DNA from 4 places in the Lysinibacillus sp. FSL P4-0201 genome. Region 4 is predicted to be linked to each of the others. Evidence: riboswitches for the same ligand, from Rfam matches in the RefSeq annotation. Region 4 holds a riboswitch; each other region holds the start of a gene.
What was found. Region 4 has a riboswitch for cobalamin ahead of MKY76_RS14475 ((2Fe-2S) ferredoxin domain-containing protein). Riboswitches for the same ligand answer to the same signal wherever they lie in the genome.

Region 1: another riboswitch for cobalamin. It lies ahead of nikA (nickel ABC transporter substrate-binding protein); the one in region 4 lies ahead of MKY76_RS14475 ((2Fe-2S) ferredoxin domain-containing protein).
Region 2: another riboswitch for cobalamin. It lies ahead of MKY76_RS11875 (glutaredoxin); the one in region 4 lies ahead of MKY76_RS14475 ((2Fe-2S) ferredoxin domain-containing protein).
Region 3: another riboswitch for cobalamin. It lies ahead of cobT (nicotinate-nucleotide--dimethylbenzimidazole phosphoribosyltransferase); the one in region 4 lies ahead of MKY76_RS14475 ((2Fe-2S) ferredoxin domain-containing protein).

Annotation. Positions count from the first base shown of each region.
Region 1 is NZ_CP151995.1:2,372,817-2,377,034, forward strand. Features, by position in the region: gene metE (5-methyltetrahydropteroyltriglutamate--homocysteine S-methyltransferase) at 1-1,311, shown strand, start outside; cobalamin riboswitch at 1,461-1,654, shown strand; gene nikA (nickel ABC transporter substrate-binding protein) at 1,803-3,419, shown strand; gene nikB (nickel ABC transporter permease) at 3,491-4,218, shown strand, end outside.
Region 2 is NZ_CP151995.1:2,380,054-2,384,271, forward strand. Features, by position in the region: gene MKY76_RS11860 (DUF2089 domain-containing protein) at 1-173, shown strand, start outside; gene MKY76_RS11865 (hypothetical protein) at 186-572, shown strand; gene MKY76_RS11870 (hypothetical protein) at 582-863, shown strand; cobalamin riboswitch at 1,234-1,412, shown strand; gene MKY76_RS11875 (glutaredoxin) at 1,530-1,754, shown strand; gene nrdI (class Ib ribonucleoside-diphosphate reductase assembly flavoprotein NrdI) at 1,751-2,110, shown strand; gene nrdE (class 1b ribonucleoside-diphosphate reductase subunit alpha) at 2,107-4,200, shown strand; gene nrdF (class 1b ribonucleoside-diphosphate reductase subunit beta) at 4,188-4,218, shown strand, end outside.
Region 3 is NZ_CP151995.1:1,259,080-1,263,297, forward strand. Features, by position in the region: gene MKY76_RS05970 (histidine kinase) at 1-405, shown strand, start outside; gene MKY76_RS05975 (response regulator) at 432-1,742, shown strand; cobalamin riboswitch at 2,160-2,336, shown strand; gene cobT (nicotinate-nucleotide--dimethylbenzimidazole phosphoribosyltransferase) at 2,428-3,483, shown strand; gene MKY76_RS05985 (trimeric intracellular cation channel family protein) at 3,535-4,140, opposite strand.
Region 4 is NZ_CP151995.1:2,870,103-2,874,320, reverse strand. Features, by position in the region: gene cbiQ (cobalt ECF transporter T component CbiQ) at 1-563, opposite strand, end outside; gene MKY76_RS14485 (energy-coupling factor ABC transporter substrate-binding protein) at 569-841, opposite strand; gene MKY76_RS14480 (energy-coupling factor ABC transporter permease) at 845-1,591, opposite strand; cobalamin riboswitch at 1,739-1,924, opposite strand; cobalamin riboswitch at 2,176-2,358, shown strand; gene MKY76_RS14475 ((2Fe-2S) ferredoxin domain-containing protein) at 2,504-2,875, shown strand; gene cobJ (precorrin-3B C(17)-methyltransferase) at 2,880-4,218, shown strand, end outside.

The DNA of each region.
Region 1 (4,218 bases), 500 kb from region 4:
GTTCCAATCACAACCTCTCTTGAAAATGAACTTGACCCTGTTTTAAAGCAGTCTCTGGCCTTCGCAGATGAGAAAATCGTAGAAATCACGGGGCTGACTAAATATAGACGAGATAAAGATGGTTCCTTACAACATAATTTTTCAGAAAGTATGAAGGCGATTGAGGCTCTAAAAAATCATCCAATCCGCCAAAATAAGTTAATTCATCAAGCCGTTCAAACTGTGACAAAGCAAGATTTTGAACGACACAGTAATTTTACGAAGCGACAAACGATCCAACAACAAGCCTTAGGATTACCGCTGTTTCCAACAACTACAATCGGTAGCTTCCCGCAATCAGATGAAGTGAAAAGAAATCGTAATGCGTGGCGAAAGAAACAATTATCGAATGAAGCCTATGAAACATTTTTAGAAGACGAAACAAAGCGCTGGATCTCCATACAAGAGGAATTAGATATCGATGTACTTGTTCATGGTGAATTTGAGCGTACAGATATGGTCGAATATTTCGGTGAAAAGCTGACTGGCTTTGCCTTTACAGAGAAAGCGTGGGTTGTTTCATATGGATCACGCTGTGTGAAGCCTCCGATCATTTATGGAGATGTTGCATGGGCTTCACCAATTACCGTAAAAGAATCCGCCTATGCCCAAAGCCTAACGAAGCGATTTGTAAAAGGCATGCTGACAGGGCCAGTAACAATATTAAATTGGTCCTTTGTGCGAGATGATTTGTCCCGTAAAGATGTCGCTTATCAAATTTCATTAGCACTCCGTAAAGAGGTGGAAGCACTAGAAAACGCAGGTATATCAATTATTCAAGTGGACGAGCCAGCGTTAAGAGAAGGTTTACCGCTTAGAAAGGAGGAATGGGGGGCTTACTTAGAGTGGGCTGTCAATTCCTTTAAGCTTGCGACATCTAGTGTCAAAGATGAAACACAAATCCATACACATATGTGTTACTGCGAGTTTAATGATTTCATCGAACCAATTAGCGCACTAGATGCAGATGTGATTTCCATAGAAACATCACGAAGTCATGGGGAACTTATTACCTCACTACAAGTGCAGCCCTATAAAAAAGGAATTGGCTTAGGCGTCTATGATATTCATAGCCCTCGTGTACCAAGCGAGGATGAAATGCTCGCTATTATGAAAGATAGTCTACAGGTGCTGGACCGTTATCAATTCTGGGTGAATCCAGATTGTGGCTTAAAAACGAGAAAAGAAGATGAAACCGTTGCAGCTTTAGCGAATATGGTTGCTGCTACTAAAACGTTGCGTCAAGCTGTACAGCAATCTACATCAAGCTAACGAAATGATTTTTAATCTACCACATCTACTCTCCAATAACGAAGACTAGGGTAAATCCCTAGTCTTTTTATCTTACGTCGATATATATATATTATCTTCAGAAAGTAAAATTGACGTGAACATGCGAGCATGTTATGTTTATTACTAATTTCATAGCAATCATTACAAGTTTGAGTGAAATCGTCTTTCATTCAATTAAAAGGAAAATGGGTGAAAATCCCATGCTGTCCCGCAGCTGTAAATGAGGAGTTTTGTTTCAAATACCACTGAGTGAGTACTTGGGAAGGTGAAACAAAATGATGATTCATGAGCCAGAATGCCTGCTTGTAAGAAGATTCATTGATGATCTACGAAAGATAGGGAGATGGATGGAGACTTGCTCATCGTGGGTTTTTCTGTCCTTATTCTTTTTTAGAATAAGGTTTTTTTATGCCTTCTCTTCTTCAACAAGTAGATGTATTTGTACTACGAATAGAGATAGGAGACAGAAAATGAGATTGACAAAGTATTTACTTCCTTTCCTGCTTGTCCTGACGTTCAGTTTACTTGCTGGCTGTACAGGCACGGATGAAGAAAAGGAAAAGACCTCAGCAAACCAAACAGATGAAAAAATAATAACGATTGGCTGGCCATTAGATGTCGGTCCATTGAATCCTCATACATATTTACCGAATCAAATGACTGCCCAAGCAATGGTTTATGAATCCTTGGTGGAATACAATGATGATGGTACTGTTACGCCTAAGCTCGCCGAAAGCTGGGACATCTCTGAGGATAAAACTTCGTATACTTTCCATCTAAGAAAAGACGTGAAATATTCAGACGGCACTGCATTTAATGCAGATAATGTCATTCGTAACTTTGACGCCGTTTTAGCGAATCGAGACATGCATTCTTGGATGGGCATGGTTAACCACATGAAAGAGGTTGTAAAAGTAGATGATTTTACAATTCGTCTGCAATTGGATGAGCCTTATTATCCAGTCTTAAACGAACTTGCCTTCGTCAGACCTTTCCGTTTTTTAGGGGATAACGGATTCCCAAAGGATGATATGACGCAAGATTCTATCAAAGCACCGATTGGAACAGGCCCTTGGGTATTAACTGAATACAAAAAGGACGAATATGCATTATTTAGTCGCAATGAAAACTATTGGGGAGAAAAACCACTAGTTGAACAAATAAAAGTAAAAATTATTCCTGACTCAGAATCTATTTCATTAGCATTTGAAAACGAAGAATTAGATTTAATTTATGGGCGTGGCATTATTAGTTTAGATAACTATACGTATTTAAAAGACAGTGGCAAATACAAAACTGCTACCTCTGAGCCTTTATCTACGAAAGCACTGCTATTCAATACACAATCTGGTCCATTATCTGAGCTAAAGGTACGTCAAGCCATTCAATATGCTATTAATAAGGAACAAATGGTCGACAGTATTACACATGGTACGGAAAAAGTAGCGAACACATTGTTCTGGGATGCGATTCCTTATGCCAATATAGATTTAGCACCTATTGTATACAATCCAGAAAAAGCCCAACAATTGCTAGATGAGGCAGGGTGGTTATTACCTAAGGGTGAAAAAATTCGTTCAAAAAACGGACAGCTGTTGTCTTTAGATTTGATTTACATTGCATCCGATGCAATTCAAAAACCAATGGCAGAATTAATGCAAGGTGAACTCGCAAAAATTGGCGTTCAGTTGAATTTAGAAGGGGCAGATGTAATGGTCGGTCTTCAAAAATTGATGGATGACCAGGTGGATATTAATTTCTGGCGTACCAATGGACCACCTACAGATCCACATAGCTTTGCAAATGAATCAGCTACACCAAATGCTAGTGGTGTGTACGAGGCGAAATTAGGCCTAGCAAACGCCAAAGAAATCGATACGAAAATTCACCAATTATTAGTAGGAACAGATGAACAGGAACGCGTGCAGCTTTACACGAATATTTTAACGATGTTTCATGACCAGGCACTCTTTTACCCTATTTCTTACGAAACAAATAATGTGATTTATCAACCATCTCTAAAGGATTTTGCACCACGTGCATCTGAATATGATATACCTTATGCACAAATGGCTAAAGAAAAATAAAAGTGGAGGAGAGAGTGTGTCTAGCAGAGACAGCTCTCTCTTTATCATAGGATTGAGTAGGAAGTGACAGCATGTATGAATCAACATGGATCTTTTGTTTAAAAAGAATTTTAACATTGCCCTTTGTCTTATTAGGCGTTTCCATCCTAACCTTTGTATTTATTCGTTTTGTTCCTGTAGAGCCTGCTGAAGTCATACTACGTTTGGCAAGGGTTGCGCCAACAGAGGAAGCCATTCAGGCATTACGTGAGGAACTGGGAACGGACAAGTCGTTTTTTCTTCAATATTTGCTATGGGGAAAGGGCATAATCCAGCTAGATTTTGGAACATCTTTTGTTAGTAAATTACCTGTGGCACATGAACTATTCGTGAAATTACCCGCAACCATTGAATTAGCTATTGCTGCGTTTATCCTCATTTTAGGGCTAAGTATTCCATTCGGAGTAATAAGCGCATTGTATAAGCACACCATCATCGATAAAATCATACGATTCTTTAGCATATTGAGTGTGTCGATTCCAGCCTTTTGGTTAGGTTTCCTATTACTCTATTTATTTAGCTTAAAATTAGGACTCTTTCCGACAAACGGGAAGGGCACACCTGCTCATTTAGTTTTACCCGCCTTCGCACTGGCGTTACCAACAATTGGATTATTCGTTCAGCTTATCCGTTCAACCATCCTAGAAGAATTACAGCAGCAATATGTTCAATATGCACGGCTAAGAGGATTAAAAAGCTCCGTGATTCTTATCCGTCATGTTTTGCGAAATGCTGCTATTCCCTTGACTTCCTTGCTAGG
Region 2 (4,218 bases), 490 kb from region 4:
AGGAACTGGGGGTTTCGTATCCAACAGTTCGAGGCAAGCTAAATGATATTATTTCATCCCTTGGCTATGCTCAAAAGAAGAAAAATGAAGTAGATGAGAAAAAAATTGTAAGCATGCTTGAAAATGGCGAAATCACAACAGATGAAGCCATAAAGCTCTTAAAAGATGAATAGGGAGGAACGACCATGAAAGAGGAAATTACAAAAGTGTTAACGATGATTCAAGAGGGCAAAATTGATGCGGATAAAGGATCAGAGCTGATTCAAGTGCTACAACAGAAAGAAGAATCAGAGAATAAATTTGTGGAAAAAACAAAGTATTTAGATAAAACGTTAAAGGTCCGTGTTGTATCCACCGAAAATGATAATGTCACGGTAAATTTACCAATTAAACTTGTCAAAGCCGTATTGATGGCAGGACACAGCATCGCTGCAAGTATTCCGCAATCTGAAAAATACGTAAAAGATATCGACATCAATCTTCTTCTTGAAGCGATTGAAAATGAACTAGATGGACAAATTGTAGATATAAAATCAGCAAACGGAGATTCCGTTGCAGTCTTCATTGAGTAGAGGCGACGAATGATGCATGTAAAAGTGAAAGCAAAAGACGTTCGCTTTACCGTCCCTGTTCCCTATACTGTGCTAACCATTGTCCTCTCCATTTTAACTTCTAAATGGATTCAGCAACAAGCCAATAAGTGGACAAAGGCATACTTCGATAAAAAGAAAATAGACTTTACCTTTCCCCTCATCGACAAAGAAATGTTAAAGCCGATTATCAAGGAACTACAAAATTATAAAGGACTTGTGCTAGTCGATGTCAAAGCTCAGGACGGGACTGAGGTTAAGGTTAGACTATAATCCCAATGATAGAATGGTAAGAGCATGTTATGATAAAAGCATGCTCTTTATTAATGTAATGAGCATCATTTGAAATGGGTAAGAGATGATCATTATTTCAGGACTTACGATAGAGACAACTATTTTTCAATGGTACATAAAATAGAAGATTTCTTTAAACTACAAATCAGAATTCTAAATCCATTTTAGTAGAAAATCACGTACATCGTTAAAATAGATTTTTAATTCGGGTATAAGTGATTAGTGGTAATCTATTTGGAACTACATAATTTAAAATACTGAATAATCAAAAAATAAAGAAGTTTAGAATCTTGATTTACTTTTCATTTGAAGGATGGTACACTTAAAACTATTGAACAACAACTATATATTGTGTTCGTTTTACAAAGGTACTACTACATGTAGTTTAAAAGGGAAGTTCGGTACAATTCCGACGCTGTCCCCGCAACTGTGAAGCTGACGATGATTGCAACCACTGTGCATTTGCATGGGAAGGGAATCAGAGAATGAAGCAAAGCCAGGAGACCTGCCTTTATAAAACAAATTTATCATTTCTTCGGGGATTAAGAGATGGGAACGTCAGTATTTTTGGTATGTTAACGTTTCCATTTAGCCTATCTCTCTAGAGGAGATAGGCTTTTTTATTTTATGAAAAGAGGGATTTCTATGAAACTTTATACGAAAACAATTTGTCCAAAATGCCTATGGGTAAAATCTGAACTACAACGTGTAGGACTTGAAGCTGAAATTGTTAACATCGATCACGATGAACAAGCAAAGCAAACGATTATTGACGCAGGTTTTTTAAGTGTGCCTGTTTTAGAGATGAATGAAACTTTCATAGGAGATGTTCAGGAAATTGTTTCTCAAATTGAGTTGATTGCCCTATGATTGTTTACGCGAGTCGTACAGGTAATGTCCGAAATGTTGTATCCAAATTAAAGGCAGAATGTATCGAGCTCTCGGAAGAATTGCGATTGAACAAGCCATATCTCTTAATTACCTACACAGATGGTTTAGGTGACATTCCAGCAAAGGTACAACGTTTCTTAGAAAAAAACAGGGATTTTTGTAAAGGAGTAGTTGCCAGTGGGAATAGTAACTTCGGTCATCATGTATTTGGCGCTGCTGGTGAGAAAATCGCTGCTACCTATCATGTACCCTTAGTAAGGAAATTAGATTTACAAGGTAATCAAACGGATTACGAAGCAATACAAACGTTTTATGAAACGAGGGTAATGAGATGAAAACCTATTTAAAGCTTAATAATGACGTACTGAATCGTTATAGTACAACTGGATTACTGGAGTTAGAAAAGGACCGCGAAGCTACGCGCCGCTACTTTTTAGAGTATGTTAACGTACGTTTGCGTTATTTTATAGATATTGAAGAAAAAATCCGCTATTTAGTTGATGAGGGCTACTATGAGAAAGCATTTATCGACATGTACGAAATGGAATTTATTAAGAAGCTGTACAAGAAAGCCTATGATTATAATTTCCGCTTTCCATCCTTTATGAGCGCAAGCAAATTTTACGATAGCTATGCTATGAAAAGTCGTGATGGGGAAGAAATCTTAGAAAAGTATGAGGATCGTATTGTCATTATTGCTTTGTATTTAGCTCAAGGCAACACGGCTCTAGCAGAACGCTCTGTCGAAGCAATGATGGAAGCCTATCAGCCTGCAACACCAACTGCTTTAAATAGTGGTAAGAAAGCACGTGGTGAATTAGTCAGCTGCTTTAAATTATCAATGGATGACTCCATGAATAGTATTGCTGAAAATATTGGCTATTGTTTAGAGCTATCACGCCTTGGTGGTGGAGTTGGGGTCAACTTAACAGATTTACGTCCATTAGGTGATCCAATTAAAGAGATATTAAATCGTGCAAGTGGTGTCATCCCAGTAGCGAAACTGTTAGAAAATTCTTTCAGTTATTCGAATCAGTTAGGGCAACGAAATGGCTCAGGTGTTGTCTATCTAAATATTTTCCATGCAGACATAGAAAATTTCATTTCATCAAAAAAACCAAATGCTGATGATAAAATTCGCCTCGCTACCCTTTCAACAGGGATTATTATACCTAGTATTTTCTTCGAACTGATGAAACGTGATAAGGATATTGTTTTGTTTAGTCCATACGATATTTTTAAAGAATATGGCAAACGTATGTCTGAAATTTCTATTTCAGACATGTACTACGAGCTACTTGATAACCCTAAAATTCGTAAAATTAAACGTTTAAATGCACGAAAGCTTTACACAGAGGTGAAAAAAGCACAATTTGAATCAGGCTATCCGTTTGAAATCTTTGATGATAATGTCAATAAGGTACATCCTTTAAAAAATATTGGACGTGTCAAAATGTCCAATTTATGTACAGAAATCTTACAAGTACAAGAGACAAGTATCATTACGGACCAGGATCAACCAAATGACTATGGATTAGATGTATCGTGTAACTTAGGTTCCATCGATATCCATGCAGCAAGTAAAGTCAAGGATTTCGGCGCATTAGTCGATACAGCCATGCACCTATTAACGAATGTATCGCAAATGACGCATATTAAGAATGTTCCGTCTGTTGCAAAAGCCAATCAATTAATGCATTCTGTAGGGCTTGGCTGTATGAACCTCCATGGGCATCTCGTGACAGAAGGCATCCTGTACGGCTCAAAAGATTCCATTGATTTCATGGATCACTTTATGGAAGCGATGAACTATTATTCTCTGAAATCTTCGATGGAAATGGCGAAAGAAAAAGCTGCAACCTTCTACCGATTTGAGGACAGTGATTATGCATCAGGTAGCTATTTTGACCAATATATCAATAAAACTGAAGAAGAACTATCGCCTGCTGTGTTGAAGGCGCTTGGCAATATTCCAATCATCACAAACAAGATGTGGGAAACGTTAAAGCAGGATGTAATGCAGTACGGTCTATTCCATTCCTATCGTTTGGCTATTGCACCAACTGGTAGTATTTCATATATTCGTAGCTGTACGGCTTCAATCGCACCATGTACAGAGCGCGTAGAGGTTCGTGATTACGCCGATAGTAGAACCATTTATCCAATGCCTCATTTAACAAATGACAATAGTCATTTATATGTGGAGGCGTATGATGTAAATCCGTATGATTTAATTGATTTATATGCAGCTTCTCAAAAGCACGTTGACCAAGGTATTTCCATGACGCTTTATGTAACGGACAATTGGACAACCGAACAATTGGCTAAAGTATACATTTATGCGTGGATAAAGGGCATTAAGTCTGTTTACTATGTTCGTCAACGATTACAAAGCTTAGAGGAGTGTGTAGCATGTCAAATATAATTTATGAGGCAGTCAATT
Region 3 (4,218 bases), 1.6 Mb from region 4:
ATTAATATTATGAAAATAAGAATCTCTTATTTACTATTTGACATTCAAATAGAAGAAAACAATTTATTACAAAATGCTATTTTAAAATTTACACTCCAACCAATTGTAGAAAATATTTTTAAGCATAGTTACAACCATAAAGAAGCTCTATCAATAAATATCAAAATTTATCGAAAAAAGAATTATGTAATAATTGAAACTTATAATAAGAGCGAATATAAGGATACTGCTAGAATAGCGATGCTAAATGATAAAATGAATGAAGAAAATCAAGAAGGCAGTATTGGTTTAAAAAATGTAAATAGGCGTTTAAAGATAAAATATGGAGAAGCATATGGTGTAATGGTGCTAGTCAATGAGCAACAATACTTTGTGTCGAGAATTTTGTTACCATATAAGAAATAATATCTTCTAACGGTGAGGTGAGCTCTATGAATCTTTTTATTGTAGAAGATGAAAACTTTATTAGAGAGGGTTTAAGCTTTTTTATTAACAGAAATTTTATAGAATCCTTACGTGTTTATTCTTATACAACGGGGGAGGATATGCTGCTGGCAGCTAAAGAAATTGCTCCAGATATTGTTTTATCGGATATTAATTTACCCGGGATAAGTGGAATAGAGGCTGTTCAGGAGCTAAAAAAGTTTCATCAATTTAAGGTGATTTTTCTATCTGGCTATGACGATTTTCAATATTTACAAAGTGCTATTCAAATTGGAGCTGAGGATTACATTTTAAAGCCAATTGATTATAAAAACCTAAAGCTAAAGCTATCACAAACGATGGAAGCATTGAGCATGAAAAAGCAAGTAGATTATGCAATTAAATATAATCAATTATTAAATTTACTATTGGCCTTTGATCAACAAATGACAGATTGTAGTATCTATTCATTTGAATACTTTATGGTTAGTATAAATCAAACAAAAAATATCGGAATTTCACATGCTCATGAGTTATTTTACTTTAATATTTTTGGGGAACATATTGAGATTATGAATACCGATTTTGTATTGTCATATAGTCAGCATAATCATATTGTTCTTCCAAAAAAAGACTTACATGATTTAAATCAAGCTGTGCTGGAGTTGCTTCTAAAGAGGCATCTAAATACTGATAGCACTGTGCTAAATAAAAGAAAATCCATTTTTGATAATCAAATCTTTACAGATGAATTAAAATTAAAAGAATTTATTGTGGTTTTACAAAATATAAATATTGATTTTCAGCAGAGGTTAGAAATCATGATTATGTTTTTATTACAATATAGTATCTATTTCAATTGCTTGGAAACATATCATCGCGCTCAAAAAATAATTGGTATCCAACATCAAATGATTAAAGAAGCCAATTTATCAAAAATAGTAAATAACTATATCATGCCACTCGTCGATAAAATACTTAACTTACATGGCAATAGGGATAATTTAGGTAAAAAAATAGTCGATTATATTTATACGCATTTTGATGATCCGCAACTAGATTTGAATTATTTATCAAACATCTTTAACAAAAGCCAAGCAAATTTAAGTATATTAATAAAAAAAAGCATTGATAAAAATTTTATCCACCTATTAAATGAACTTAGAATTAACAAAGCTAAGCAGCTATTAGATTATAGTGATAAAAGAAATAATGAAATTGCTTTATTAGTAGGTTATAGCAATGAAGAATATTTTAGTAAAGTATTTAAAAAATATGTTGGTATGACACCTGCTAAATATCGATCCATAAAAAAATAGAAAGAATGATGTACTGTAGATTCGTTCTTTATAGGCTAAACATGTAGAAAGTAGGAACCAGAAGAGAGTTGACAAATTGTGTGTGTTAAAAGAGCTTGTTAAAAAAATTCTGCAATTTTCTTTAACAATGTTATTTCTCAGACTTTAGTAACTAGTAAATTTTAAATCATGTATATCGATGTTAAATCTATTCTTTTACTTATGTTTGGCATTAGCCATCCCGGTATAGGCTCATCTTTTTTTGAGAATAGTCATTTGAAGGGGCAAAGTGTATTCATTTTAAACTATATTGACTCGCTAACAATATTGGTTTCTATTCAATAGTTATAGGAACTATGTGAAATAGCTCCAAATAAAAATACTTTACTTTAATTGTTTCGTATTGATAGCAAGAAAGCTTTGTAGTAAATTAAAAGAAATTACATAAAAGCAATAGGTGCCCATTAGGGAGAATAGGGAATAAAGTGAAAAGCTTTAGCGGACCCGCCACTGTATAAGGGAATTTCATAGTGTATGCCACTAGCAAATTGCTGGGAAGGTACTATGAGGTGTTGAACTTGAGCCAGGAGACCTACCTACATGCTTTAGAAGATATAGATGATGGAAAAGTCTGTAGTTTATTTGTCATGACAATAAACTACAGACTTTTTATTTTGTCTTAATGAGAACGAGAGGAGAAATAATCATGCAATTATTACAAGACACGATTCAAAACATTCAGGGGGCTGATATGAAAAGTATGGAGCAAGCTAGAAAGCGGATTGATGCGCTTTGTAAGCCCCCAGGTAGCTTGGGTAAACTAGAATCACTTGCCGTACAGCTCTCTGGTATAACAGGACAATTATATCCGATGGTCGACAAAAAAGTGATGATTGTCTGTGCTGCAGATCATGGTGTTTGCGAGGAAGGTGTAACCACGAATCCACAAGATGTTACGGTCTTTCAAACATTAAATTTTCCTAAGGGGGGTACAGGCGTTTGTGCGATTGCGGGGATTACCAATGCAAAGGTGGTCACAGTAGATGTGGGTGTAAAAGAAGATATTCCACTTGATGCAGGTGTCATTATTCATAAAATTAAATATGGTACAGATAACATGGTACATGGTCCAGCTATGGCCAAACAAGAAGCCATTCAATCGATAGAAGTAGGAATCCGTGTGGCCACTGAGGAAATCATAAAAGGTGCTGATGTACTTGGGACTGGAGAAATGGGCATCGGCAATACAACACCAAGTGCTGCGATATTAGCTGTTTTAACGGGATGCAACCCTATCGAAGTAACGGGGTTTGGTGCAGGAGTAGGCCAAGGAGGCATTGCCTATAAAGCAGCAGTTATTGAAAAAGCAATTACCTTAAATAAGCCTAATCCAAATGATGTTATTGATGTTCTGGCTAAGGTTGGAGGGTTAGAGATAGGGGCGATGACAGGTATTATTCTTGGCGCTGCTGCCCATCGTAAACCCGTTGTCATTGATGGATTTATTTCAACTATAGCGGCCCTCATTGCTTATAAGCTCGAACCAAAAGTAATCGATTATATCATTCCTTCCCATGCTTCAGAGGAACCAGGGGCAAAAATTGCCGCTGCCTTACTAGGCATTGAACCAATGTTGTACATGAATATGCGTTTAGGCGAAGGTTCTGGAGCAGCCTTAGCCTTTCCTATTTTAGATGCAGCTTGCTCGATGATGAAAAACATGGCGACTTTAGAAGAATCAATGCAGTTGTTAAAAAGATAAAAACAATAAAACAGCCAATGACTTAATTTTTGGTCATTGGCTGAATGGTGTTTATGCACGATTTAACTTTCGTAATGGCAAGCGCCACTTCATCATATAGGAAAGAATACGTAAAGCTGTAATCACTGCGAATAAAATATAAAGGAAAATGTCCCCTGTAAAAACCTCGAATCCGATTAGCAATCCTGCAAGAGCTGCCCAAACACCATAAACTTCATCACGGAGAACTAATGGTTTTCTTCTAGCTAATAAATCTCGTACAATACCCCCACCTGAACCTGTCAAAACAGCAGCTACAATGACTGCGCTTACTGGCATATCAAGCTTAACAGCATAGAGTGCGCCTTGAATAGCGAATGCTGATAAGCCAATCGCATCTGTGAAGTTACCCCAACGATGCCAATGTTGAATCAGATGATGCGGAAAAATAAAGAATATCGTAATCGCAGCAAGCGCTATTTGAAACATCATATCCTGTCCCCAAAGTGTTGTGACAGGTAGTCCAATGAGTAAATTTCGGATAGCTCCTCCACCAAAAGCAGTCACAATACCAAGTATATATACACCGAATAAATCGTATTCTTCTTCCATGGCAATAATTGCCCCAGAAATAGCAAAGGCAATTGTTCCTATAATACTAAAAACCTCCCAAGCCATCCCTTTCACCCCTTCTATCAATAAATAAACTTTATTAAAAGTTAAAAGACTTTTTACGTAACAGAATCTATGAATTTA
Region 4 (4,218 bases):
GAATGATAGCCAAGACGTGCTTGCTGGGCGAGATGTATATTTTGCATGCTTTCTAAAAACATAAAAATAAAACGATAGGTTAGTTCGACGAGCTCCACTAATAAAGAGGGGAGTCGCCATTGTCGTAGCACATAACATATTCCTTGTACGGAAGTGGTTAGAATTAAAAAGTATAAACAACTAATGCTGCCAAGGACAATAAAGAACAGCTGTTGCGCTGCTAACACACTTGCATTCCCAATAAAGACAGTCCAATTCCTAAATGTAAACGACCAAATATGGGCAGGGAGTGCATTCGTTGATGATGTAAAGGAAAGTAAAATAGATACGAGACTTGTTAATAAGAAAAAGCTAGGTAGCAATAATAATTTGCCGTAGTATGCAAGCGGAATTTTTGCACCTAAAATGATAAAAGCACTCATTACAAAAAATGTAATGAGTGAAAGTCGTTCATCTCTCATGATGAGCGTTATGAGAAGTAGTCCAAGTGAAAATATCATTTTTTCTAGCGGATGAACGGACGCTAGCTTATTCAGATAGGCATACTTATCAATGAGTAACATAATGGTTAACCTTCTTTGTGTTTGCCACGCATATAGCCGATGAAGTAGCCAATAAAGCCAGCTCCTATAGCTGCCTGTAGCACGAATAATAAGCTTTCGATTTCACCACTTGGTGGCTCCCATAGACTTTCAAACCATGGTTCATATTCCGCATTGATTTCACCAATAGCTGCTTCTGCTTCTCCATCAGCACCACCAAATTCAGCACCTTTTTGTATGAATAAGGGAATGATGGCTAACAACACAACAATTGCTAATAACAATAAATTTTTTTTCATTTGTTAATGTGCCTCCTTTGTTGAGAAAACACGTAACGTTTTTAATTCGCTAACATTGTATTTTTTCAAGAAATTCATCACAATGACCGTTAAAATTCCTTCACTCACTGCTAAAGGAATTTGAGTTAAGGCAAAAATACCTGCAAACTTTGTAAAGGATGCCATAAAGCCTCCAACCTCTGAAGGAAAGGCTAGTGCTAGTTGTACAGAAGTCACAATGTATGTACCTAAATCACCAAGCATAGCTGCAAAGAATATGGCTAGTGAAAATGACAACCCTACTTTTTGAGCCCCTTTAAAGACAAAGTAAGCAATAAAAGGACCAACAATAGCCATAGAAAAGGCATTAGCCCCTAAAGTTGTAATTCCTCCATGAGCTAATAATAAAGATTGAAATAATAAAACGATTGTTCCAATTACACTCATTGCTAGAGGGCCAAAGAGTACTGTCCCAAGTCCTACACCAGTTGGGTGAGAGCAACTACCTGTAACTGAAGGGATTTTTAGGGCGGATAGCACAAAGGCAAAGGCTCCTGAAAGCCCCAAAAGCATTTTTGTTTCAGGATTTTCATCAATGGTTTTTCGAATAGAACGCAATCCTAGAATGATAAATGGGATAGAGATCACCCACCAAAAAATAGCCCATTCGATTGGTAAAAAACCTTCCATGATATGCATGGCAAAGGCACGTTTTGGCACGATTAAAAAGGCCAGTAAAAAATAACTAAATTTCCACCATGATAATTTCAAAAAGCTTTCCTCCTAACTAATTAATAGATTTTTAGAATATTGCGTGCGTAATTAAAAAAGCACTTCTCCTTAGGTGGAAAAGTGCATAGCTAAAAAAGCAAATAACAGTCTCATCTGCTAAGCCGCACACCTATCCTCGTAGGTTGAAACGATCACTTATTTTTCGGCAGGTCTCCTGGCTCTAGTTCAATGCTTTATAGGTCTTCCCATCCGTTGGACAGTGACATATTCTATAAAGCTCCCTATTACAGTGGCGGGACCGCGCCGGACTCAAACCGGCTTCCCTTTTAAGCAAAATGACAAGCACTTTGCACCGAAAAACATTCAAATTGTGAGATTTCACGACAAAGTGTAACATGAATTTCCATAAATATGCTATACCTTTTATGGAATTTTTTAAATTAAAGGTCAACGGTGAATATTCTGATAAAAGTTTGTGCACAAATTATATAGATTGTATAAATTTCATACCTAGTTCCATTCAAAATTGATAAATTTGTCATAAATTTTTAAAGAAATATTGAAATTTTAAAATAATAAGATATGATAAAGACAGTTTTCTATTTAAAATTCTAATAAAAATTTCATATAAAACGTCAATAAGTGCTCGAATAGCTCGAGATAATAGGGAAATTGGTGAAAATCCAATACAGCCCCCGCTACTGTAATAGCTGATGAAATCGCAAAGCCACTGGTATAAACTTGGGAAGGTGCGACAGTAAAATGAAGCTTAAGTCAGGAAACCTGCTTATTTGATTGTGCATGCAAACTTTTCGGAGGGAGAAGTTGAAGCGAAAGCGGGTACCTGTATTTCATTCTATTCGTTTTTATTTGGCTTCTACAAAACCTTTACTCTTCGTTATAGAGTAAAGGTTTTTCTTTTTCCAAAAAGCAAATGAGGGGAGACAGAAGATGACAACTTGGAATTTAGAGGGGATGAAAACACATCTCTTTATTTGCAATGGCAGTAGCTGCATGAAAAAGGATGGGGAGGAAATTACCTTAGCCATTCGAGATGAGATACAGCGGCAAGCACTCGATCAGGAAATACATACGACAAGAACGCGCTGTAATGGACGCTGCAAGGATGCTTGTGTGGTAATCGCTTATCCTCAAGGAAACTGGTATCGTGTGCCATCAACAGAGCATGCTAGAACACTAGTACAAGATTTACATCATGAATCCTTATACAACGAACATGTCTTTACACTTCGTGAAGGTACATTACAGCGTACTGCTCAAACAACTGCCACTAAAGGGATCGAAAAGGTGAAAGAGGGGTAACAACATGGCGCAAAAAGGAAAAATTTTCGTAGTAGGCTTTGGACCTGGAGATTTTAAGCATATTACGACACGTGCAGTAGAGGCTTTACAACAAAGTGATATGATTATAGGCTATAAAACCTATGTAGAGCTGATTCAAGATTTAGTAAGTGCAAAATCGATTGTTAGTACAGGCATGACAGAAGAAGTGTCGCGTGCACAGGAAGCCGTTCGTCAAGCCGAAGCAGGGAGCATCGTCTCAGTAATTTCGAGTGGTGATGCAGGCGTCTATGGCATGGCGGGTTTAGTCTATGAGGTGTTAATTGAGCTAGGCTGGACAGAAGCAACAGGAATTGAAGTAGAAATTGTTCCTGGGATTTCTGCGATTAATTCATGCGCTAGCATACTTGGTGCACCTATTATGCACGATGCTTGTACAATCAGTTTGAGTGACCATCTAACACCTTGGAATTTAATTGCAAAGCGTGTCGAGGCAGCTGCAATGGCGGACTTTGTCATTGCTTTATACAATCCTAAAAGTGGACGTCGAACAAGACAAATTGTCGAGGCTCAACGAATACTCTTAGAATATCGTTCGCCAGACACACCAGTAGGGCTTGTGAAAAGTGCCTATCGAGAACGTCAAGAAGTGACCATGACAACACTAGCAGAAATGCTAGAACATGATATTGGTATGTTGACAACTGTCATTATCGGGAATTCGTCAACATTTTTCTATGACAATAAGATGATTACGCCCCGCGGTTACCAACGTAAATATACCCTGGGTGAAGAGAAACAGCCATTACGTCCACATCAACGTTTACGCGAAGAAAATGAACCTTGGGCAATGAACCAAGAGACGGGAACAGCGCGAAATGACTTTACGACTGACCCTAATGCAGGGCGCTTTAATAAACCCAGTATAGCCGTTACGCCAAAGCCGAAAAAAACAGCTCTTGAAATGGCTACAGCGGCACTTGCAATGGTAAAAGGGACAAGCGCAGTCAAAGTAACACCGAAGCTTGTACAGCAAAAAATAGAATCTATTTTTGAATTAGCAGTAAGTCCTGGTGTAGCCAATAAGTTTTTTACTCCCCAGCAAATGATGACGTTAGCGGAGGTCGTTGGGGATGAGGGGACGATGGAATACACACCAGATCATCAAATTCATTTGAAAATACCAACGACTGCCCCTGAACAGATCACAGAGAAATTACAGGAAGTAGGGTTTTTATTAGCTCCGATTGGTGATGTGTTATCACTGAAGGCTTGTGATTTTTGCTACGGTGAAAAGGCTGATTCAATACCATATGCAGAGGAAATACAAGAAAAACTAGGCGGTATGTCCTTACCGAAGACAT